DNA from 3 places in the Cobetia sp. PDI-23MA genome. Region 1 is predicted to be linked to each of the others. Evidence: predicted binding sites of a transcription regulator. Region 1 holds the regulator's gene; each other region holds the start of a gene.
What was found. The regulator sigma-54, encoded in region 1, starts transcription at its own class of promoters, with help from an activator protein. The targets are predictions, from matches to a motif close to TGGCACNNNNNTTGCTNT.
Positions count from the first base shown of each region.

Region 2: AC5WNJ_RS12130 (sugar phosphorylase) is a predicted target of sigma-54. The motif match lies at 2,043-2,060, and genes of this name have one in related genera.
Region 3: AC5WNJ_RS12140 (HAD-IIB family hydrolase) is a predicted target of sigma-54. The motif match lies at 1,540-1,557, and genes of this name have one in related genera.

Region 1 is NZ_CM183352.1:767,835-775,572, forward strand. It holds gene AC5WNJ_RS03280 (HPr family phosphocarrier protein) at 139-408, opposite strand; gene rapZ (RNase adapter RapZ) at 395-1,336, opposite strand; gene AC5WNJ_RS03290 (PTS sugar transporter subunit IIA) at 1,474-1,944, opposite strand; gene hpf (ribosome hibernation-promoting factor, HPF/YfiA family) at 1,954-2,262, opposite strand; gene AC5WNJ_RS03300 (RNA polymerase factor sigma-54) at 2,923-4,371, opposite strand; gene lptB (LPS export ABC transporter ATP-binding protein) at 4,605-5,345, opposite strand; gene lptA (lipopolysaccharide transport periplasmic protein LptA) at 5,349-5,927, opposite strand; gene lptC (LPS export ABC transporter periplasmic protein LptC) at 6,036-6,719, opposite strand; gene AC5WNJ_RS03320 (KdsC family phosphatase) at 6,719-7,288, opposite strand; gene AC5WNJ_RS03325 (KpsF/GutQ family sugar-phosphate isomerase) at 7,415-7,738, opposite strand, start outside.
Region 2 is NZ_CM183352.1:2,851,038-2,858,775, reverse strand. It holds gene AC5WNJ_RS12130 (sugar phosphorylase) at 1-1,809, opposite strand, end outside; gene AC5WNJ_RS12125 (GlsB/YeaQ/YmgE family stress response membrane protein) at 2,173-2,421, opposite strand; gene nrdR (transcriptional regulator NrdR) at 2,820-3,308, shown strand; gene ribD (bifunctional diaminohydroxyphosphoribosylaminopyrimidine deaminase/5-amino-6-(5-phosphoribosylamino)uracil reductase RibD) at 3,553-4,707, shown strand; gene ribBA (bifunctional 3,4-dihydroxy-2-butanone-4-phosphate synthase/GTP cyclohydrolase II) at 4,864-6,018, shown strand; gene ribH (6,7-dimethyl-8-ribityllumazine synthase) at 6,130-6,612, shown strand; gene nusB (transcription antitermination factor NusB) at 6,609-7,124, shown strand; gene thiL (thiamine-phosphate kinase) at 7,126-7,738, shown strand, end outside.
Region 3 is NZ_CM183352.1:2,859,669-2,867,406, forward strand. It holds gene AC5WNJ_RS12135 (glycosyltransferase family protein) at 1-518, opposite strand, end outside; gene AC5WNJ_RS12140 (HAD-IIB family hydrolase) at 560-1,456, opposite strand; gene AC5WNJ_RS12145 (TRAP transporter large permease) at 1,761-3,062, opposite strand; gene AC5WNJ_RS12150 (TRAP transporter small permease subunit) at 3,062-3,706, opposite strand; gene AC5WNJ_RS12155 (TRAP transporter substrate-binding protein) at 3,873-4,955, opposite strand; gene AC5WNJ_RS12160 (FCD domain-containing protein) at 5,058-5,942, opposite strand; gene AC5WNJ_RS12165 (hypothetical protein) at 6,165-6,446, opposite strand; gene glyA (serine hydroxymethyltransferase) at 6,724-7,738, opposite strand, start outside.

The sequences.
Region 1 (7,738 bases):
TGTCGCCAGGGGGGGCTGCCAGAGGGGGGGAGCTGGCCGATAAGCGAGCGGGCCGAAAAGATAGTTGACCAAGAAGCGAGCTGGCTGAGGAAGGAAGGCTGAGCGCATAGCGCAAATGTACAGCGCTGTCAGTGGCGGTTATTCGTCTTCCTCGAAACGCGCCTCGAACAGCGCCTCGATGGCCAGCATCGCCTCATCGGCCTGTTCGCCCTCGACATCGATCAACAGCTTGGTGCCGCAGGGTGCGGCAAGCATCAGCAACGCCATGACATTGGCTGCATTGGCGCGTCGCTCGCCATGGCTGACCATCACCGTCGCGCAATAGGGCGCACAGCAATTGACCAGCTTGGTGGCTGCGCGGGCGTGCAGCCCGCGACGGTTGGTCAGCGTCAGCTCACGAGAGGCCATCGCGACTCTCCTCGGTGCTGGTGTCTGAGTCGCTTTCGCCTGTGGTATCGACATGACTCAGTGCGGTATGAATACCCAGTTCACGATGGCGTAGACGCACCTCCGGCAGGCGCTCGGCGAAGTAGCTCGCCAGCTGCTCGCACAGGTAGACGCTGCGATGTTGGCCGCCGGTGCAGCCCACGGACACCGTCAGGTAGCTGCGATTGCTGTCCTGATAGGCGGGCAGCCAGCGTTCCAGCCAGCCGGCGATATCGTCATGCATCGCCTGGACGGTGGGGTAGCGCCGCAGGAATTCGGCCACGCTGTCATCGCGACCGGTATCGCCGCGCAGGTTGATGTCCCAGTACGGGTTGGGCAGGCAGCGGACATCGAACACCATGTCGGCGTCGGTCGGCACGCCATGCTTGAAGCCGAAGGATTCAAAGGTCAGCGTCAGGTGGCGAGAGCTGTGCTGGGCGACCTGCTCGGTGATCCGGGAGCGCAGATCGTGCACGCTCAGGTTGGTCGAGTCGATGACCAGATCGGCCTTCTGGCGAATGGGAGCGAGCGTCTTCTGCTCGATCTCGATGGCCTCGGCCAGGGTGTGGTCGTTGTCGCGCGTCAGAGGGTGACGACGACGGGTCGCCGAGTAGCGTTCCAGCAGCACGCGCGAATCGGTGGTCAGGTAGACGACCTGCACGTCCATGCCGCTCTGGCGGACGTTGTCGAGCAATTCGGGGAAGCGGGTCAAGGCTTCCGGCAGGTTGCGGGCATCGATGGAGACCGCGATACGTCGGCGTGCCGGACTGTCCTGTTCGAGCTGGTCGACCAGTGGCGCCAGCAGCATGCCGGGCAGATTGTCGATGGCATAGTAGCCAATGTCTTCCAGCGCCTGGAGAGCGATGGATTTCCCGGAGCCGGAGCGGCCGCTGATGATCACGATCTTCATGAAGTGCTCTCCAAGGGCGAGGTCAACGTCGAAAGAATGCAGGGGTGGGGCAGAAGGCTGCCCGCTATCAGTGCGCTGTACGTCGGCCGATGGGAGGCCAGCAAGACGAAAGCCCGGACGATGTCCGGGCCTGTGATTCAGCGCGCCGGTAATTCGGCGATGGCTTGGGTCAATGCCTCAAAGAGTGCACGCTGGCTGTCTGCCTGGCGCAGGGCCGAGCGATTGGTCGGGGAATTGAGCAATTCCGCGACCTGCCCGAGCAGCGTCAGATGGGTTTCATCCGCTTCCTCAGGCACCAGCAGCACGAACAGCAGATCGATGGGTTCTCCGTCGATGGCATCGAAGTCGATGGGTTCACCGAGCTTCAGAAACGCAGCGATTGGCGTCTTGCAATGCGGGCTACGTGCATGGGGCACGGCCACACCGTGGCCGATGCCGGTCGATCCCAGTCTCTCGCGCCCGATCAGGCGCGAGAAGACTTCCTGGCTATCCAGGCTGGGAATGTTCTGTGCGATGAAGGTGCTGAAGAATTCAAGCACCCGCTTCTTGCTCCCCCCGGGGACACCGTAAAGGGTGCGCTCGGGGGGGAGGATCTGATCAAGTGTCATGGCTGAAGGTCAACGGGTCCCGGTGCCCTGAGCACGAGCCTGGGACTTTTCCTTGTGTTTGACCAGCTGGCGATCCAGCTTGTCGGCGAGCGCGTCGATGGCAGCGTACATGTTGGGGTCTTCTGCCAGGGCGTGGAGGTCAGCGCCTGCTGCGTGCAAGGTGCAGGCAGCCTGCTGGCGCTCCTTCTCGATCGACAGTGTCACCTGAACATTGGTGATGTTGTCGTAATGCCGTTCGAGGCGGGCGAGCTTCTCGTTGACGTAATCGCGGAGAGGATCGGTAAGTTCCACATGATGCCCGGTAATATTCACTTGCATGGACACGCTCCTTTATCCAGCGGGTTGCCATTCAATTGTAACCCTTTTTGACTACGAGCAAACCCTGATCGGACGCTCTGCAACAGGCTTGACGGCCGCCGTCTGGCGATGTTTTCGCGCCCTTGCCAGCGGCGTCAGATGTCGTGAGCGTCTGTACCGACAATGCCCAAGCTTTGCGCAAAGATCAACGCTGCGCTGCATCGTGGCTCAGTGCTTGTCTTCAACTCAATGAAGGGTAGCGGAATGGACTTCAAGGTCACGCTTGAAGGGTGGTGCATGAAAGGCGCGCAAGAAGGCGGGTTTTCGTCGCCAATCCCTGCATGTACGCCGCCTTTCAGGCGCCTGGGTTGCGTGGAGCAAGCAGCGTGCCAGAAGGATCACCGAGTGTCATCCCGGTGCAATACGGCCAAAAGTGACTTTAAAAACATGCGATTGACGGTAAATGATGCTGCCGGAATGATGGATTTTTGCCAACATCCTGCGCGCCGTCATGGGCCATGATGGGTCATTGACGAGTGGTTGACGGCATGACAGGGCGCGCAACAGGCGCGCCGGTGTCAGTAATGTCAGAGGCTGGTGAGAGAGAAAACCAGCGTCTGAGGTTGGCGGCGGCTGCCATTGTGGAGGTGAAAGCAGGGCATGGCAGCTGCAGGTGATGCCTCAGGCCAGACGCTTGCGCTCGCTGGAGGATGGGATGCCCATCGCTTCGCGATACTTGGCCACGGTACGGCGTGCGACCTCGATGCCATCGCTGGCGAGCAGATCGACCAGGCGTGAGTCGGAGAGAGGCTTGCGAGCCGGTTCTTCCGCAATCAGCTTGCGGATGCGGGCACGAATGGCGGTGCTTGAGTGGGCGTCGCCACTGCCGCTGCCACCGACCTGGCTCGAGAAGAAGAACTTGAGCTCGAAGACGCCGCGCGGGGTGTGGATGTATTTCTGGGTCGTGACCCGCGAGATGGTCGATTCGTGCATCTCGACCACTTCGGCGATGTTGGCCAGAATCAGTGGCTTCATGCCTTCCTCGCCTTGCTCGAGGAAGTCGACCTGGCGCGCCATGATCTCGCGGCCGACCTTGAGCAGGGTGTCATTGCGTGATGACAGGCTTTTCATCAGCCAGCGCGCTTCCTGCAGGTTGTCCTTGAGGAAGGTGTTGTCGGCGGACTTGTCGGCACGCTTTATCAGTGCGGCGTATTCCGGCTGGATGCGCAGCCTGGGCAGCGCTTCCGGGTTGAGCTCGACCTGCCAGCCGTGGCGGGTATGACGCACCAGCAGATCAGGGATCACGTAATCGCTGGCGGGCTCGCCCCAGGCGGATGCCGGACGCGGATCGAGCGCGCGCACCAGGCGGATGACGTGGTCCAGCTCGTCATCGTCAAGGCTCAGTCGGCGCTTGAGCAGCTTGCGGTCATCGTTGCCCAGTGCCTCGAGGAATTGACGTACCAAGCGACGCGCCTGCGCCAGCAGCGGCAGATCATCCGGCAGCAGCGCCAGTTGCAGCAGCAGGCACTCGCGCAGGTCGCGGGCGAAGACGCCGGTCGGGTCGAACTGCTGCAGACGCAGCAGTACCTGCTCGAGCTCGGAAGCCTTGAGACCGGGCAGGCCCTGGCCGCGCAGACCATCGACCAGCTCATCGAGTGACAGGCTCAGGTAACCGGCACCGTCGACGGCATCGATCAGACTCTCCGCCATCTGGCGTTCACGGCTATCGAGGTCGGTCATCGCCAGCTGCCAGCGCAGGTGGTCCTGCAGGCTCTCGACGCTTGTATTGCGATCGAAGTCCGGCCCTTCTTCGCTCCCGCTGCCACTGCCGGAGCTGGTCAGGCTACCGGCGTGGTCCTGATAGAGGTCCGACCAGTCGCTGTCGAGGGGGTATTCCTCGGGAATCTCGCTCGAGGAGTCGGCAGTGGAGATCTCGCTCGTATCCTGTGTCTCGATGACATCCAGCGACTCGTAGTCCTCGTCGAGCTCCAACATGGGGTTGGACTCGAGGGCTTGCTGAATCTCCTGACGCAGATCGAGCGTCGACAGCTGCAGCAGCTGGATCGCTTGCTGAAGCTGCGGCGTCATGGTCAGCGAGGTGCCGAGGCGGAGTTGCAGGGTGGGTTTCATGGAGTCAGTCAATTCACGGCAAAGGAACGTGCTTACTACGCTATACCGTGACTCGGGCCACTGACAAGTGGTTGCCGTGAATATTAAAGCAACTTGCATGCCATGTTTCCACCAAGGTGGTATGGACGTCATGCATGCGTCTGATGTCAGACATGAAAAAGCCGCTACGCGATAAAATCACGCAGCGGCTTTTGAAGCTTTCGCCTCCGGTGGGCTCAGCGCAGCCGCTGACCCTAGAGCGTGAACTCGTGGCCGAGGTAGACGTCGCGCACCTGCTGGTTGGCCAGGATGGAGTCCGCGTCACCGTGGGCGATGATCTGGCCATCGCCGACGATATAGGCGGTGTCACAGATATCGAGTGTCTCGCGCACGTTGTGGTCGGTGATCAGCACGCCGATGCCACGATCGCGCAGTTGGCGCACGATGCTCTTGATCTCTCCCACCGAGATGGGGTCGACGCCGGCGAAGGGCTCATCGAGCAGCACGAAGTCCGGCTCGGTGGCCAGTGCGCGGGCGATCTCGACCCGTCGACGCTCGCCACCGGACAGGCTCATGCCGGCACTGGCACGAATATGCGTGATGCTGAATTCCTCGAGCAACTCTTCAAGGCGTGCCTTGCGGCCATTGCGATCCAGGTCCTTGCGGGTCTCCAGAATCGCCATGATGTTGTCGGCTACCGACAGCTTGCGGAAGATCGACGCCTCCTGAGGCAGATAGCCGATGCCGGCGCGTGCACGCTGATGCATGGCGGCAGCGGAGAGGTCCTTGTCGTCGATGGAGACGTTGCCGGCATCGGCGCGCACCAGCCCGACGATCATGTAGAACGAGGTCGTCTTGCCGGCGCCGTTGGGGCCCAGCAGGCCGACGATGTCACCCTGACGGATCTCAAGCGAGATGTCCTTGACCACCTTGCGGCCCTTGTAGGCCTTGGCCAGATGGCGAGCGCTCAACGTACGCGGAGTAGCAGCAGTCATCACTCAGTTTTCCTTGCTGGCATTGGCGCCGCGCGGCGTCAGAGTCATGTGCACGCGACCGCCTTCGGTCTGCTGTGCCGTCTTGCTGTTGTTGGCGTTCACCTGGCGCTTGTCGAGGAAGTACTCCACGTAGCCGCCTTCGAAGGTGTCATCGCCTTTCTCGAGGCGCGCATTGCCGACCAGCTCCACGCGGCGCTCCAGCGCATGGTAGCGGATGGTGTCGGCCCAGCCCTTGACCAGCTTCTCGTCGGGTGCGGGTTGCTGTTCCAGGTAGGCACGCTTGCCGGTGGCCTTGACCAGCGAGATCTCGCCGCTGCCGGCGCGGCTGATATCGACGCGGCTGGCATCGAGCTTCATGCTGCCCTGGCGCATCTCCACCTGGCCGGTATAGGTGGCGGTACCGGCCTTGTCATCGAGAGACAGGGCATCCGCGGCGATGTTGATCGGCTGGCTGGCATCGCTGTCCAGCGCCATGGCGGCCGGGGCGAAGGTAGACATGCCCAGTGCCAGGCAGAGCGCCATGACACCGCTGTTGAGGGTCTGGCGACAGGCCGTCAAGGGCTTGCGAGTCGTGGAAGTCATGGTGGCTCCTTGGCATGACGGGGTCGCCGCCCGAGCAATGATGCCATCGAGCGGCAGGGAAGAAGGTGTTGCGGCGCGGGTCATGGCGCGACGGCCAGCCCGGCGGGTTCATTCACCGCTGGCAGGCGCTGCCTCGAAGGTGCTGTTGACGCGCCCCTCATCGGTAGTGGTGCTCTCGGTGCCCGAGTCTATGCGCTCGGCTTCCTTGCTGGCCTCGCTCTGGCCCGCACCGGGTTGCAGGACGCTGCGGACGCGGCCCTGCAGCACGGCGGAATCCCGGGAGAGGTCGGCGCTGAAGCTGTCGCTTTCGACATGCTGGCCATTCTGGGTGATCACGACCGGCACGTCACTCCAGGCGCGATTCTGATCACGGCTGTAGTGCAGGACATCGGTATCGAGGGTCCAGCGGTCATCGGGCTGGCGCAGTCTGGCATTGCCCTCGAGAGTGAAGGTGTCGCCGCCGGCGCTCAACACGCCACTGTCACCCGTGGCATACCAGCGGCGGTCTTCACTGTCGTTGGTGCGAATCTTCGGGGTCTGCGCCCGGGTCACGTCATCGCCTGGCGTATGCTCGATATGCGGCGAGCTCATGGACTGGATCGCCACGCCGCGCGCATCGAAGCGTGTCATGTCTGCCCCGTCGAGATAGTAATCCGGCTCACTGCTGTCGACCTCGACATTGACGGTCGATTCCAGGCTGTTGCGCTGCTCGATCAGCGCCAGCACGCCACCGACGAGCAGCAACAGCAGCATCAGCCAGAGACGCGGAGAAGGGCGGGGCAGACGTAACATCAGGGACGCGACTCCTGCAGGTAGGTATCCAGCACCGAGGCCCAGTGGCCCTGTGCCTTGAGCAGCAGATCACAGAGCTCGCGCACGGCGCCATCGCCGCCCTGGCGCGAGGTGACCCAGTTGGCCTCGCTCATCACGTAGGCCATGGCGTTGGGCACGCTGACGCCGAGGCCGACACGCCGAATAGCTTCGCGGTCCGGCAGGTCATCGCCACAATAGGCGACGTCTTCCAGCTCGATCCCGTGCTCGCGGCACAGATCGGTCAATGCGACCAGCTTGTCTTCACGGCCCTGGATGACATCCTGAATACCCAGTTCCTTGGCGCGACGCTCGACCATCGGTGAGCTGCGGCCGGTGATCAGCGCGACGCGAACGCCACTGCGCAGCACCAGCTTGAGGCCATGACCGTCCTGGACGTGGAAGGACTTGGTCTCGACGCCGTTGGCATCGTAGTGCAGGCGGTTGTCGGTGAGCACGCCATCGACATCCAGCGCCAGCAGACGCACGCGGCGTGCGCGGTCGATGATGTCCTGCGGATATTCTTCGCTCAGGGAATTCGTGTCGCTCATGGTCTTTCTCCTCGCACTCCGTGCATGCTTGACGCTGTCCTGTGAACGGCGCTGATGGGCGTTGAGCGGTGGCGTCTTGCCGGGACGATCTGCCGTCGAACAGAGACAGCGAACGCCCGCGGGAGTTCAGATCACGCCGCTGGCCAGCAGGCCGTGCATATGGATGGCCCCGATGGGGTGCTCATCCTCGTCACAGACTACCAGAACGCTGATGCGGTTTTCTTCCATGATGCGCACCGCTTCGGCGGCCAGCATGCTGGCGCGCACGGTCTTGCCGCCGCGGGTCATGACATCATCGACCTTCAGCGCGCGCAGATCGCCGTGCTGGTCGAGGGTGCGGCGCAGGTCACCATCGGTATAGACGCCGACCAGATGGTCGTCATCATCGATTACACAGGTGAAGCCCATGCCCTGACGCGTGATCTCGAGCAGCGCATCGCGCAGCGGGCT
Region 2 (7,738 bases), 1.9 Mb from region 1:
CTTGTCGTGGCACAGGTGGTCGGTCAGCGCGACGCCTTGCCAGCTTGCCGGCAGCGGCAGCACGCGCGGCTGATCGGTGACATTGAGGGCGAACAGCAGGCGACGCCCTTCATGGGTGACGCGCTCGAAGACGAAGAAGTCCGGGCCGACATCGAAGACATTCTGGTCGGCATCCGGGTGGAAGCAGGGTTCGTTGCGGCGCAGTGCCATCCGGCGCTTGAGGGCGTGGAAGACCTCATGGGTCGCGGTGTTGGGGCTTGCCAGCAGCGCTTCCAGTTCATCACGCTGCCACTTGCGGCGGTTGATGGCGCGCAGATGACCATCGCGTTCGACGCCTTCCTGGTGATTGGGGGTCGCGGTCAGCGAGTGGATATACAGCCCCGGGATGCCCTGCAGGCTCAGCATCAGGGTCTGACTGGCGATGAAACGCTCTATCTGCCACGGGTCCTGGCCGCGCCGCGTGCCCTTGAGCGCATCGAAGTAGCTGATGTTGAGTTCATAGGGGGTGTCGGCGCGGCCCGGGTTGGCGCGCATGCTGACGTAGCCGCCGAAGTCATGCACCAGTCGCACCAGGGTGTCGCGCTCGTGGTCGGGCAGCAGGCCCTCAAGGGCGCGAACGCCGATGCCGTCGTGGCTGGCGGTGAAGTTGAAGTAGCTGCAGCCGGAGGGCAACGACGGCAGGCTGGCGGCCCACTGGGTCAGGGCGCTGGCATCGCCGGAGGTCAGGGTGTGCAGCGTCAGCGGCGGCAGCGTGAACTGATAGATCAGGTGTGCTTCATCGGCCTGGGCGCTGCCCTCGATGGTGGCGAGGTCGTGCTGTGACAGACGGTCGAGCCCGAAGTAGGACATGTTCTCGGCATGGGGCACGTTGGTCTCGGTGATCAACAGGCTGCCCGGCGCCAGATGGTCGACGATGGCGCGCAGCAGGCGCACCACGGCATGTGTCTCCGGCAGGTGAATGCAGGTGGTGCCCTGACGTTTCCACAGGAAGGCCACTGCATCGAGGCGGATGATGCCCGCGCCCTGCTCGAGGTAATAAAGCAGGATGCCGATGAATTCGAGCAGCACATCGGGATTGGCGAAGTTCAGGTCGATCTGGTCATCCGAGAAGGTTGCCCAAAGATGGCGCAGGCCACGACGGGTATGCACCGGCGTGAGCAGGGCAGACGGGCGCGGGCGCACCACCTCGGAGACATCGGTGTCGGGGTCCATCTCGATGAAGTAGTCGCGACCGGGCTGCACACCGGCCAGATAGTCGGCGAACCACAGTGACTCGCGCGAGCAGTGATTGATGACCAGGTCTGCCATCAGGTCGCGCTGCTCACTCAGGCGCCGGATGTCCTGCCAGTCGCCGAGGGCCGGATTGACCTCGCGATAGTGGATGACGCTGAAGCCGTCATCGCTGCTCCACGGAAAGAAGGGCAGCACGTGGACACCGGACAGGCTGTCGTCCAGTCGGCTGGCGAGGAAGTCGTGCAGGGTCGCCAGTGGTGCCTCGCCTTCCTGCTGCAGGCTGTCGCCGTAGGTGATCAGCCACTGGTCGCGCTCGCTCCAGAGTGGCTCGCCTTCCGGTACGCGGGGATTGAGGCGCGTGCGATGGAAATCCAGCACCGTCTCCAGGCGTCTGAGGACTTCTTCATGACGCTGCGGGTAGATCTCGGCGAGCAGACGTGTGGCGTGGGCCTGGAAATCAGCCTGCGAGAGGCGCTTGGCGAGAGAGACTCTGGTGCGTGGCCTGGCATTGCCCTCGCTCGGCGCAGGGTCGGAGGCAGTGGAAGTCGAGTGATCGGAAGATGACGTATCGGGCATGGGCAATCCTCGTGGCAGCAGAAGCGGTCTGGCTCTGCGCGTGAGTCTCAATGGGCAGAGCGTGTCGCGGGTGATCTTCGTTAAGCCCGCCGGCGCAATCCTGCGGGGGCCGGTGGCAAGACTGGAAATCACATATCAGATGAAGTCGGCTGGCGGCAGCCGAGTGACATTCCTGAATCGTGCATCGCTCAGCGACGCTCGTGGGTGACGGCCTGGTGCCTTTACCCCTGAGTCATGCACGCCTCGGGCCAGATTCGTCAAGCCTGCAAGGCAGGACGGCCAGCCTGCATGAGCCGGCTGGCCGTCCTGTCGGGCGTCATGTGGCCTGAGGCCGGCTGACGCCAATGCGCTTCAAGACACGCTTTACTTGCGCAGCACGCGATACAGGATCAGCAGGATGACGGCGCCGAGCACGGCGATGACAAAGCTGGCCAGATTGAATCCCGTCACTTCCCCGAAGCCCATCAGGGTACCGACCCAGCCACCGACCACGGCCCCCAGGATGCCGATGATGCTGGTGACGATGATGCCACCCGGGTCCTTGCCGGGCACGATCACCTTGGCGATGATGCCGGCAATGAGACCGAATATGATCCATGCAATGATTCCCATGTCGCAGCTCCTTGCGTCATCGTGATCAGTCTCGCGGCAGAGATCATCTGCCGCCAGTCGTGAAAGGATTCCACAGCTCGGGCAAGCGTCCTCGTGAGGCGCTGCACCCTGATGTCATCTTTCGGTTATCCCGCGGGGATTTCAAGCCTGCCGAGCAGGTTGATTGACGCTTTCGCCGTGGTGTCCGCCCCCCAGGGCGACAATGAAGGAAACTCCTGTCGCCCCTTGGTCTCTCCCCAAGGCCAGTTCAGATAGGTCGGGGCTGACATAGGCTCCCGTGGCGGGGCCTTAACGGTTACAATACCCGCCATTCGCTGTCATTCGGCTGCGCTGCGCCACTTCCTCGCTGTGCTTCGCGCGGGGTCGCAGCCACCTCGCACCCAAGCAGGCTCTCCAACATGCACTGTCCCTTCTGCGGAACTCATGAAACCAAGGTCACGGATTCCCGGCTGGTGGTCGAGGGTGACCAGGTGCGGCGTCGACGCCAGTGTGCGGCCTGTGGTGAGCGTTTCACGACCTACGAAACGGCGGAGCTGGTCATGCCGCGCGTGGTCAAGGGTGACGGCTCGCGTGAGAGCTTCGATGAGCACAAGCTGCGTGCCGGCATGCTGCGTGCGCTGGAAAAACGCCCGGTGTCCTCCGAACTGATCGAGGCCGCGGTGGAGCGCATTCGCCAGCGTCTGCGTGCCACCGGCGAACGTGAGATCGAGGCGCGGCGCATCGGGGATGAAGTCATGCAGCAGCTCAAGCGGCTGGATCAGGTCGCCTATATCCGCTTCGCTTCGGTCTATCGTCGCTTCCAGGACCTTGATGAGTTCCGCGCCGAGATCGACCGCCTCGCCCAGGAGCCCAGCTTCCTGCCTGGCGAGGAAGATTCGCGGCCCTGATGCCTCGAGGTCATCCTTGCAGATGACCTCGAGGCCTGTGTCTGCTGGCTCTGTCGCGTCACGCTGCGTAGCTCAGGTCTCGAAGTATTGGTCACCGCCTGGGCTACGCCTTACCTTCTCTCGTTTCACGCCAAGGTATCGCATGTCTCTTTCTCCTAATGCTTCTCATGCTCCCCGTGACAGCCACTCTCGCGACAGTCACTCTCGCGGACGCAGTGCTCCCTCGGCGCGTGATGCGCGCCACATGGCCCACGCCCTGCGCCTGGCGCGGCTGGGCAGCTACACGACGCAGCCCAATCCGCGTGTCGGCTGTGTGCTGGTAGAGGCCGAGACCGACGAGGTGATCGCGAGCGGCTTTCATGTACGTGCCGGGGAAGGGCATGCCGAGGTCAATGCGCTGGCAGAGGCGGGCGAGCGCGCGCTGGGCTGCGTGGCCTATGTGACGCTGGAGCCTTGCTCTCACACCGGGCGGACCGGCCCTTGCTCGCTGGCGCTGATCGCGGCGGGCGTTTCGCGGGTGGTGATCGCGATGCGTGATCCGAATCCGCAGGTTGCCGGGCGCGGCATCGCGCTGTTGCAGGGTGCGGGCATCGCGGTGACGGTCGGGGTGTTGGAGCAGGAGGCGCGAGCGCTCAATCCCGGCTTCCTGTCACGCATGGAACGCGGTCGGCCCTTCGTGCGCCTCAAGCAGGCCATGAGTCTGGACGGTCGCACGGCGATGGCTTCCGGGGAGTCCCAATGGATCACCGGCCCTGAAGCGCGCAGCGCCGTGCAGCGTCTGCGCGCCCGCTCCAGCGTGGTGATGAGCGGCATCGAGTCGGTCATCTTCGATGATTCGCGCCTCAATGTACGCGCCGACCAGCTCGGTCTCGACGACCACCCGCTGGGACTCGAAGCGCTGGTGGCGCGTCAGCCGTTGCGCGTGGTGGTGGACAGCCACCTGCGTCTGCCGCTGGCGGCGCGCATACTGGCGCAATCCGGTCGTACGCTGCTGGTGTGTGTCGCGGATGAGACAGCGGCGCTGGCTGAGCGACGTACCTTGTTGGAGGCGGCCGGTGCCGAGGTGCTGGCGCTGCCGGCCGGCGAAGATGGCCGCGTGGACCTCGAGGCCCTGCTGCGCTATCTGGCCGAGCACGAGCAGGCCAACGAGGTGCTGCTGGAAACCGGCGCGGTGCTGGCCGGGGCCATGATCCAGGCAGGCCTGGTCGATGAGATGCAGCTGTTCATGGCGCCCACGCTGCTGGGTGGTGAGGCTCGTCCGCTGCTGGCACTGCCGGGGCTGGATCACATGGCGCAGCAGCGCCGGGTCGAGATTCGCGATATCCGGGCGGTGGGGCGTGATTGGCGCATCACCGCGGTGCCAGTAGCATCGCCAGGCCCACAGGAGAGCGACGACTGATTTCTTGTTGTCACGCAAGCACTTGCCGCCGTCTGGCGACAGCGGCGTCGCTGGGTGCTGGCGCAAAACGGGGTGGCGGGGTACCCTGACGCCCGACTTTTTGATACTACGCGTGGGTCCGGCATGGGCCGGCGCAGCCCGTAAAGTGGAGCAAGCATGGCGCTATCAGGCATCGCAGCACTCGTCGAGGATATCCGGCAAGGCAAGATGGTCATCCTCATGGATGACGAGGATCGTGAGAATGAAGGCGACATCATCATCGCCGCGGAAGCCGTGACAGCCGAGCACATCAACTTCATGGCACGCCACGCGCGTGGCTTGATCTGCATGCCGATGTCGCGTGAGCATTGCGAACAGCTCCAGCTGCCACTGATGGTTCAGGCCAACGGTTCCGGCTTCGGCACCAAGTTCACGCTCTCCATCGAGGCCACCGAAGGCGTCACCACCGGTATCTCGGCGGCTGACCGCGCCCGGACCGTGCAGGCTGCTGCCGCGCGCAATGCGCGCCCGCAGGACATCGTCCAGCCGGGACACATCTTCCCGCTGATGGCGGAGCCGGGTGGTGTGCTGCGTCGTGCCGGCCATACCGAGGCGGCCTGTGATCTGGCGTCCATGGCGGGCTTTGGCGCGACCGGCGTGATCTGTGAAATCATGAATGATGACGGCAGCATGGCGCGTCGTGAAGAGCTCGAGCGCTTCGCCGCCGAGCACGACCTCAAGGTCGGCACCATTGCGGATCTGATCGAATATCGCATCCACAATGAGCAGACCGTGGAAGTGCTGGATAGCGAGCAGGTCGAGACCGCCTTCGGCGAGCTGACGTTGCATTGCTTCAGCGATCGCATCCAGGGCCGTCACCACCTGGCGCTGGTCAAGGGCACGCCGAATGCCGAGTCTCTGACTACCGTGCGCGTGCACGTGCAGGACCCGATGCGCGACCTGTTGACCCTGCGTCAGCCGGGCAGCAGCAGCTGGGCGCTCAATGATGCACTCGCTGAAGTCGCCGCCGCCGATGCCGGCGTGCTGGTACTGCTGGACACCGGCAGCGACACGCTGGATTACAAGGATCGTCTCGATGTCTTCCTCGGCCGACGTCGTACCCCGCGCACCAACGAATCCGATGGTGCGGGCAACTATCTGACCACCGGTACCGGTGCCCAGATCCTTCGGGATCTCGGTGTCGGCCGGATGCGTCTGCTCAGCTCGCCGTGGAAATTCTCTGCCCTGTCCGGGTTTGGCCTCGAAGTGGTCGAACTGGTCGGCAGTGATGACACGGCAGGCGAGACAGACGCAGACGCCGCAGGCGCGTAAGCGCTTCGGCACCCCAAATGGCGGGGGAGGTCGCGCGCTTCTGGCGACCTACCCCGGTATGATTGATATCCCCGCCCCGGTTCTCCGGGGCGCTAGCATTGTGGACTGACCATGCAACCGATTGCTCAACTCGAAGGCACTTTCACCAATGTCGATGGCCGTTACGTCATCGTCGTCGGGCGTTTCAACCACCATGTCGTCGACAGCCTGGTGGAAGGCGCGGTCGATTCTCTCGTACGCCACGGCGTCGATGAGGAAAACATCGACCTGATCCACGTGCCGGGTGCCTGGGAAATTCCGCTGGCCGTCAAGGCCGTGCTGGCCAAGGTCAAGCCGCACGCCGTCATCACGCTGGGTGCGGTGATCCGCGGTGGTACGCCGCACTTTGAATACGTCGCCGGCGAGTGCAACTCCGCGCTGTCCCGTCTGCAGCTCGAATTCGACACCCCGGTCGCCAATGGCGTGCTGACGGTGAATTCCATCGAGCAGGCCATCGAGCGTGCCGGCACCAAGGCTGGCAACAAGGGTACCGAAGCGGCCATGGCGGCGATGGAAATGGTCTCCCTGCTCAAGGCCATGGGAGGTGACGCGTGAGCGAACGCAATGAACGTACCGAGCGCGAGCCGTCCAGGCAGCAGCAGGCGCGGCGCGCCGCTCGCGAGCTGGCCGTGCAGGGCATCTACCAGTGGCAGATGACCGGCAAGAACATGACCACCATCGAGGCCGAGTTCCGTGGTCAAAAGATCGACGATGATGTCGAACTGCACGAGAACTGGGTCGAGGTGATGCGCATCGCTGACCAGGCCCTGTTCCACGAGCTGCTGCACAACGTGCCACGCTTCCAGAAAGAACTGGATGCCAGCATCAGCCCGCTGCTCGACCGCCGCTTGCAGGATCTCGACGAGATCGAGTTGGCCATCCTGCGTCTGAGCGCCTACGAGCTGTCCAAGCGCATGGAAGTGCCGTATCGCGTGGCGATCAACGAAGGGGTCGAGCTGGCCAAGACCTTCGGTGCCACCGACGGGCACAAGTACGTCAACGGGATCCTCGACAAGCTGGCAGTCAAGCTGCGCAGCGCCGAGGTGACCCAGGCCCGCCTGCGCTGACATGCCAGGTGAATTCGAGCTGATTGCCCGCTACTTCCAGCGCGATCTGTCCGGGGCACCGGGCGTGTTGCTGGGGCCGGGAGACGACTGTGCACTTCTTGCCGCCAGTGATGGCATGCAGATGGCGGTCAGTGTCGATACCTCGGTGGCGGGGGTGCACTTCCCGCCGGATGCGCCTGCGGCGTCCATCGGCCATCGTGCCCTGGCCGTCAATCTGTCTGATCTGGCGGCGATGGGTGCGACCCCGCGCTGGGCGTTGCTGGCGCTGACGTTGCCGGACGTGGATGAAGACTGGCTGCATGGTTTTGCGGCCGGTTTCCACGCGCTGGCGGATCGCTACGGCATCGCGCTGGTCGGCGGCGACGTCACGCGCGGCCCGCTCTCTATCACGATCACCGTGCATGGCGAGTTGCCGTGCGTGCTCGAGCCTGCTCAGCAGGCCGGCAGCGTGGCCCGCCCGATCCTGCGGCGTGACGGCGCCCGCGAGGGCGATCTCATCGCGGTCACCGGTCTGCCGGGGTTGGCGCATGCCGGACTCAAGGCCTGGCAGGATGGCGTCCGCGATGTGCTGAACCCTTGCCTGGCGGCCTACCTGCGACCAGAACCGCGGGTCG
Region 3 (7,738 bases), 1.9 Mb from region 1:
TAGTTGAACTGCGGATGGGCCACCGGGTAGATCAGCCGCGCCAGCAGGCCGCGATCATAGGTGACGATATCGCAGTCGTGCAGCGCCACTGCCTCGGCGATGCCCGAGGCCTGCACGTAGCCTGAGCAGTACCAGACATTGCGCCCCTTGCCGGCCTCCATCGGCGCCAGGCCATGCTCGGTCAGCTCCTCATCCAGTGCCCGCAGGCGCGGACCGTCGTTCCACAGGATGCGGTGATGCTGCGGCAGATGTGAGAAGAACTCCTTGGCATGCTCGAACTGGTCACGGTCGGCGCGGTCCAGCCCGATCACGATCTCGCTGAGGTAGGGCACCTGGGCCAGCTCCTCGACGATAAACTTGAGGGCGGGGCCTTCCAGCTCGGAATACAGCGACGGCAGAATCAGGCTCATCGGCCGCTTGCGGGAGAAGCGCATCAGGTCCGCTTCGAGATCTTCCACCGGACGATCGGTCAGGTTATGGAAGTTGGTGATGATGCCATTCTGGTAAAAATCGCTCATGTCAGCTCCTTGTCATGCCGAAGACATGCATCAGGCAGGCGTCAGGCGCCCAGGCCTCTGGATGTCCATTCTTCCGGCTGGCCATTGGCCAGCCAGTGACGCAATCCCTCGACCCATCCCTGCGGTCCGGGGGAATTGGCGCGGAAACAGCGGCGCTCATCCGCCAATGTCGAGTAGTCGCCAAGCTCACGATCGCGCTGTGAGGTATCGCCGACGCCGGGGATCAGCACAGCGTTGTCGACGGCGGCCAGTAGCGGCAGGTCATTGGCGCCATCACCGAAGCCCAGCGTCCAGGGGCGCACCCGCTCGCAGAGCCGGTAGCGCGCGATCAGATAGCGCGCTGCCACGCCCTTGTCGCTGTCCCCGGTCACATGGTGGAAGCGCCCACCACGTGTCAGCTTGAGGCCATGACTGGCCAGACGCGCGCGAAAGCCCTCGAGACGCTCCGGCGCGTCGCGCCATACCAGCGGTTCACTGGCATCACGCTGTCCCGCCAAGGCCGCATCCGCCTCCCCCAATCCCGTCAGCTCGCTGATTCTCGCCACCGACATCGAAGCGAAACCCTCGAAGGCGAATTCCGCGCTCAGCTCCTCCAGTACCGCGAGAATCCTGTCGCGGGGCATCGCCACCGCGATACGACACAGGCCGTGTGCATCCGGGGCGCTGGCCGCTTCCAGCGGGTAGGCGCTCAGCCAATCGGCAGGCAGTGCCACCACGCCGCCGTTCTCGGCGATCCATGGCTGGCCCGCCAGGCCCAGCGAGTCCATCAGCGGCGCCAGTTCGGCCGCCGTCTTGGAGGTATTGGGGACGACCCAGGCACCGCGCGCGCGCAGGCGGGTCAGCCAGCTGCGCGCCGGGCCCGGCGAGTAATCATGGTGATCCAGCAGCGAGCCATCCAGATCGGTCAGCAACAACAGCGGTGCTTGAGTCTCTGACATGTGAACTCTCCTCGTGAAGTGCTGCAGCGTGTCGGGGGTCACCTCGGCAGGATCTCGTGGCACCGGACAGGCATTGCAAGAGCATTGCAGGGAATGTGCCAAGATGGTGCAGCCTCCATGTCAGCCTGCCCTCTCTCGCCATGACGATGTTTATGCACCCGCTCATTTGCACCATCAAAGAGCACAAAGCCTGCCTTGCATGATGTCACGCCTCATGGCGGCGCAAATTCAACGTCACCAACGACGACGCCCTCGCATCTGCGAGGGCGTCGAGTTCTGGGCAAGTGGGCAACGTCTGTTGAGACTAGACCAGCCACAGCGACAGTTGCGGCCACAGCAGCAACATCGCCAGCACGCACAGCTGGATGGCGATGAACGGCAGCAGCGAGACGAAGATATCCTTGAGGCTGATGCCTTCCGGTGCCACGCCTTTCAGATAGAAGGCGGCAGGCCCGAAGGGGGGCGACAGGAAGGACACCTGCATGTTGACCGCGAACAGCACGCCGAACCATACCGGGTCGTAGCCGAGCTGAACGATGATCGGCACGAAGATCGGCAGGGTCAGCATCGCGATGCCGATCCAGTCGAGGAACAGCCCCAACAGCAGCAGGATCGCCATCATCACCATGATGATCGCCAGCGGCGGGATATCCAGGCCGAGAATCATGCTCGACACGAAGCGGTTGCCGCCCATCAGGTTGTAGACCCCGACCAGCGCCGCCGCGCCGATGCCGATCCAGATGATCATGCCGCAGGTGTTCATGGTCTGGGACAGCGCACGCTGCATCAGGGTGATGGAGAACTCACCGCGCAGCATCACCGCCACCAGCACGCCGAAGCTGCCCATCGCCGCGGCTTCGGTCACCGAGGCCACGCCACCATAGATGGAGCCCAGCACCAGCCCCGCGATGACCGCCGGCACGCCGATGGCCTTGAGCAGCTCACTCTTGCTCTGGAAGCTGGCGCGGCGCTCCTCCTCGGGCATCACCGGCCCCAGCGAAGGGTTGCGCAGGCAGCGGATCAGCACGTAGATGATGTAGCTTGCCATCAGCACGATGGCCGGGGTGATCGCCGCGGTGAACAGGTCCGCGATCGACTGGTTGGCGATCAGGCCATAGATGATCAGCACGATGGAGGGCGGCATCATGGTGCCCAGCGAGCCGCCGGCACACACCACGCCGATGGCGATGTGCTTGTCATAGCCGAGCCTGAGCATCTGCGGCAGCGCCAGAATCCCCAGCAGCACGATCTCGCCGCCGATGATGCCGGACATCGCGGCGAGGAAGAACGCCACCACGATGGTCTGGATTGCCACGCCGCCGGGCAGGCGCCCTGCCATCACGCGCATGGCATTGAACAGGTCCCTGGCGATCCCCGAGCGATCCAGCAGCGAGGCCATCAGCACGAACATCGGCACCGCCACCAGCGAATACTCGGTGACGAAGCCATAGACACGACTGGTGACCAGCGGCAGCGCCATCGGACCAAACCAGCCAAAGGTGTAGGCCAGCGCGACCAGGCCGGTGACGAAGGCCAGCGGCAGGCCGGTGACCAGCAGCGCGAAGATGCCGCCAACCAGCAGCATCGTAGCCGTTGCGATATCCATCAGCGCGGCTCCTTGTGGTCAGCTGCGGCGCCGGGAGTGGCGTCGGAGACATCATGAGACCCACTGCCGCCCTCGGGCGGACGGGGCGAGAAGAAAGTCTGATAGAGATGCCACAGCGCCTGCAGGGTCATCACCGCCAGCGCGAACAGGATCACGCCCTTGGTCAGCGCCGGAAACGGCGGATTCCATGAGGTGCCGGAACGCTCCAGCTGCCACTCGCCCAGCGGACTGTGCGAGGCACGCCAGAACATCACCCAGCCCGCATAGCTCATCGCCAGACAGAAGACGAACGTCATCACGTCATTGAAGCAGTCCAGCACGTAGCGAAAGCGCGTGCCGACCAGGTCGTAGAGCACGCGCACGCGAATGTGGCGATTGTTGGCCAGTGCCGCCGGGCCGCCCAGCGCGAAGCTGGTCGCGACCAGGAAGATCACCGTCTCGTGCACCCAGGAGGTCGGTGAATCGAGGCCGTAGCGCATCACCACCTCGAACACGCTGATCGCCATCGCCAGCAATACCAGCCACGCCGCGGCGCGCGTGCCCTTGCCCACCAGGCGGTCCAGCGGCGTGCGCGTGCCCAGGTTCGGGTCGTGGTCATCCGACGCCTCGGGTAGCCCCGGCGACGCCACATCATGTTCTGCCATATCGAATTCCTTGCTGACTCGCTGCCCCAAGGAGAATCGGCGCGCCCAGTGAGCACGCCGACCTTGATCTCCCGCGTCTTCATCGTTCTACGATCGTGTCGCCAAAAGCATGGCTAGCTGCCTCTTGCCACGCAGCAGCTGGCGCCCATCCCGCGCGCCAGCGGGCTCACATCAGGTTGCGGTCGGTCAGGAAGCTGACCACGGACTCGTAGACCTTGCCGGTCAGCTCATTCTTCTCGGCCCACACCTTCCACTCCTGCTGCGCGATGCGACGGAACTTGGCGCGCTCCTCCGGCGCCATGTCGATCACCTCGATATCCGGATTGGCACGCGCCGCGCTCACCGCCTTGATGTCACGCGCCTTGAGGGTGAAGACCATGTCGTAGGCCATCGCGTCGGTAGCGGTCTCCATGATCGCCTTGAGATCCGCCGGCAGGCCGTCCCAGATGCCCTTGTTCATCGACACCGCCACCATCGGCAAGGAGTGGAAGCCGGGGTAGGACGGGTACTTGGCGAAGCTGTGCAGGCCCTGGTCATCATTGGTGGCGAAGACGGTGTAATCCGCCGCGTCGATCACGCCCTTCTCCAGGCCGGTGTAGACCTCGGAGCCCGGCAGGTTGACGGGGGCCGCGCCGGCCTTCTGGAAGATGTTGTAGACCATGCCTTCCGGCGCACGCACCTTGAGGCCCTTGAGGTCATCGACGGTGCGCACCGGCTTCTTGGAGACGAAGGACTCAAGCCCGGTAGCGCCCGCGCCGATCAGATGCACGCCGTAGGGCTCGACCAGCTCGTTGTAGAGCTCCTCACCGCCGCCGTGCTGCATGTACTCGAGATATTCCAGCGGGTCACCCCAGGCACCCACCAGGTTGCCCAGCATGCCGAAGGCCGGATTCTGGCCCGAGAAGTAGGACGGATCGGTCAGGTGGCCCTGCAGGATGCCGGCGCTGACGGCGTCAAGCGTCTGGTTGGCCTGCACCACGGCATTGACCGGCAGGATCTCGATGGCGATGCGGCCATCCGACATGGCCTTGATGCTGTCGGCCCAGGCCTTCTTGACCTCGAACTGCGGCTCCCCGGCCGTCTCGGAGGTCTGGAAGGTCCATTCGTACTCGGCGGCCCAGCTCGGTGTGGGGATCAGCGTGGCGGCCACGGCAGTGGACAGCGCCAGCGCCTTGAGCGTGACACGGGCGGGAGCGGCAGTGGTGCGCGGCGAGGTAGTAGTGAGCGACGAGATAGTGGAACGCGGCATGGTGAAACTCCTGGCTTGTTGTTATGACGTGTTATGACGTTCTGTGGTCAATCGAAGACGTGCAGGCACTTTCTGGCGTGGCGAAACGCCGCGAGGTGCCGTTCACTCGCTTGACAGCGGTGCAGACAGGCTGGGCAGCTGGCCGAAGCGACGCAGCAGCTCCAGCGGTTCCTGGGCGCGCCCGGCAGGATGGCTGCCTTCAGGGCCTGCAGGCATGGCCAGCCCGAGGTCCTGGCCGGTGCGGTCCAGCACATGCAGGCTCGCGGCGTGGGCGGCATCGGGCTGGCGCAGACGAATCGCTTCCATCACCGCGCGATGGCGGCCGAGGCTGTCACCCAGCTCCGAGGCATTGTGATTGGAGGTCGCCACCAGCAGGCTGATCGACGGCTTGAGCACATGGCCAAGCTGCGCCCAGATGACGTTGTGGGTCGCGGCGAAGATGGCGTCATGGAAGGCGATATCGGCGCGGTCGAACTCCTCCATGGCGCTGCCGCCATGCACCGCCGCGGCCATGCCGTCATAGGCCTGCTCGATGGCGGACAGGTCCTGGGCGGTGGCCTCGGTGGCCGCCAGGGCGGCGACGAAGGGTTCGATGGAGATGCGGAAGGCGTAGATGTCCCGCGCCAGCTGCGGATGTGGCATCGCGTAGCGTGTCATCCAGCCGGTCACGCGCGGATCGAGCAGATGCCACTCGCTGAGCGGATTGACGCGGGTGCCCTGGCCGGTGGTGCGGGTGAGAATCCCGGCATTGACCAGGCTCTGAATCGCGGTGCGCACGGTAGCGCGGCTCTGGGCGTGCTGATCGCACAGGTCCAGCTCACGAGGAATCAGGCTGCCCGGCGGGTAGCGATTCTCGAAGATGGCCTGCGCCAGCCATTCGGCGACATCGACACGCGCGGTCGAGGTGTCGCCGGGTGAGGCAGACGTTCCAGAAGAGGCATTGGCGCGCGGGCTGCCGCCAGCGGCACTCGTGGGAGGCGTGGTCATGATCGAACGTTCCTTGATGGCGTGGCGCGTCATTTGTAGCTCGCGCACATCCTTCACGGGATGCATCGCGGCGCGCTCTTGTCCGTCAAGGAATAGCTCATGTCAGACATGCCAACAAGACACCCTAGACCAAGGGCGAGACCCGACTTTGGTCACACCTTTACGCAACTCCCTGTTGCAAAAGGGCTATTCAGGTACTGGCAATTTCCCCCTGTGCTGGCGTCAGGCCGTGAATCGCACGCGACCGATCGACACTGTACGCTCGGCACCGCTGTCCGCGACCACCGTTCTCAGCGCTTCCTCACCTGCCGCGCCGAAACTTGCCGACAGCTCGATCTGGCTGACGCCCTGGGCGACCAGCTCACTGACCAACCGCTCGGCGGCTCTCAGCGTCCCCAGCGTGGCGACGGAAATGCGGACCTCGCCGCTGCCCTGACTGCTCAGTGAGGTATTGCCGCTATTCTCGACCAGGATCAGAAAGGCATGGTGCTGCATGACGGCCATGGAAGCCTCCTTGCACGAAGATGAGCAGAGTGTGTCCGGCATCGAGAATAGCGTAGCGCGTCCACTCCCGGGCACAGGCTGATCTTTCTGAGCGCCGGTTGACCACTCTCCCACCCCGCTGCGCACCACGCCACTCGGCCTCGGCTGGCCGTGGTGCGGGCACAAAAAAACGCCTGCCGCTTGCGCGACAGGCGTTTCTCGTCTGGTGCATGACAGCGCTACACCACTGTCAGCACTGCTGCGATGAGGGCCAGCCGAGCTGGCACCTCGTCACGCCTCAGGCGTAGACCGGCAGACGTGCACAGACGGCGGAGACCTTGGCCTGCACCTCGGCTTCGGCAGCGGCGGAATCGCCAGCGACCATCGCATCGAGGATGTCGCAGATCCAGCCGGCCAGTTCCAGACACTCCTGCTCCTGGAAGCCACGCGTGGTGACGGCCGGGGTACCGATACGCAGACCGGAAGTGACGAACGGCGACTGCGGGTCACCCGGTACGGCGTTCTTGTTGACGGTGATGTGGGCACGGCCCAGCGCCGCGTCAGCGTCCTTGCCGGTCAGGCCCTGCTTGACCAGCGACAGCAGGAACAGGTGATCTTCGGTGCCGCCGGAGACGACTTCGAAACCGCGCTCCAGGAACACGGAGGCCATCGCCTTGGCGTTCTTGACCACTTGCTTCTGGTAAGCGGTGAAGGCCGGGTCCATCGCTTCCTTGAAGCAGACTGCCTTGGCCGCGATGACGTGCATCAGCGGGCCGCCCTGGCCACCCGGGAAGACAGCGGAGTTCAGCTTCTTCTCGATGTCGGCATTGCCTTCGGCGGACAGGATCAGGCCGCCACGCGGACCGCGCAGGGTCTTGTGCGTGGTGGTGGTGACGACGTGGGCGTGGGGCAGCGGGCTCGGGTAGACGCCAGCGGCGACCAGACCGGCCACGTGGGCCATGTCGACCAGCAGGTAGGCACCCACTTCATCGGCGATCTTGCGGAACTCGGCCCAGTCGATGATCTGGGAGTAGGCGGAGAAGCCGGCGATGATCATCTTCGGCTTGTGCTCACGCGCCAGACGCGCGACTTCGGCGTAGTCGATCAGGCCGTTCTCGCCCAGACCGTACTGCACGGCGTTGTAGTGCTTGCCGGAGAAGTTCGGACGTGCACCGTGAGTCAGGTGACCCCCCGCGTCCAGGCTCATGCCCAGAATAGTGTCGCCCGGCGAGACCAGCGCCTGGAAGACGGCACTGTTGGCCTGGGAACCGGCGTGCGGCTGAACGTTGGCGTAGGTAGCACCGAACAGTTCG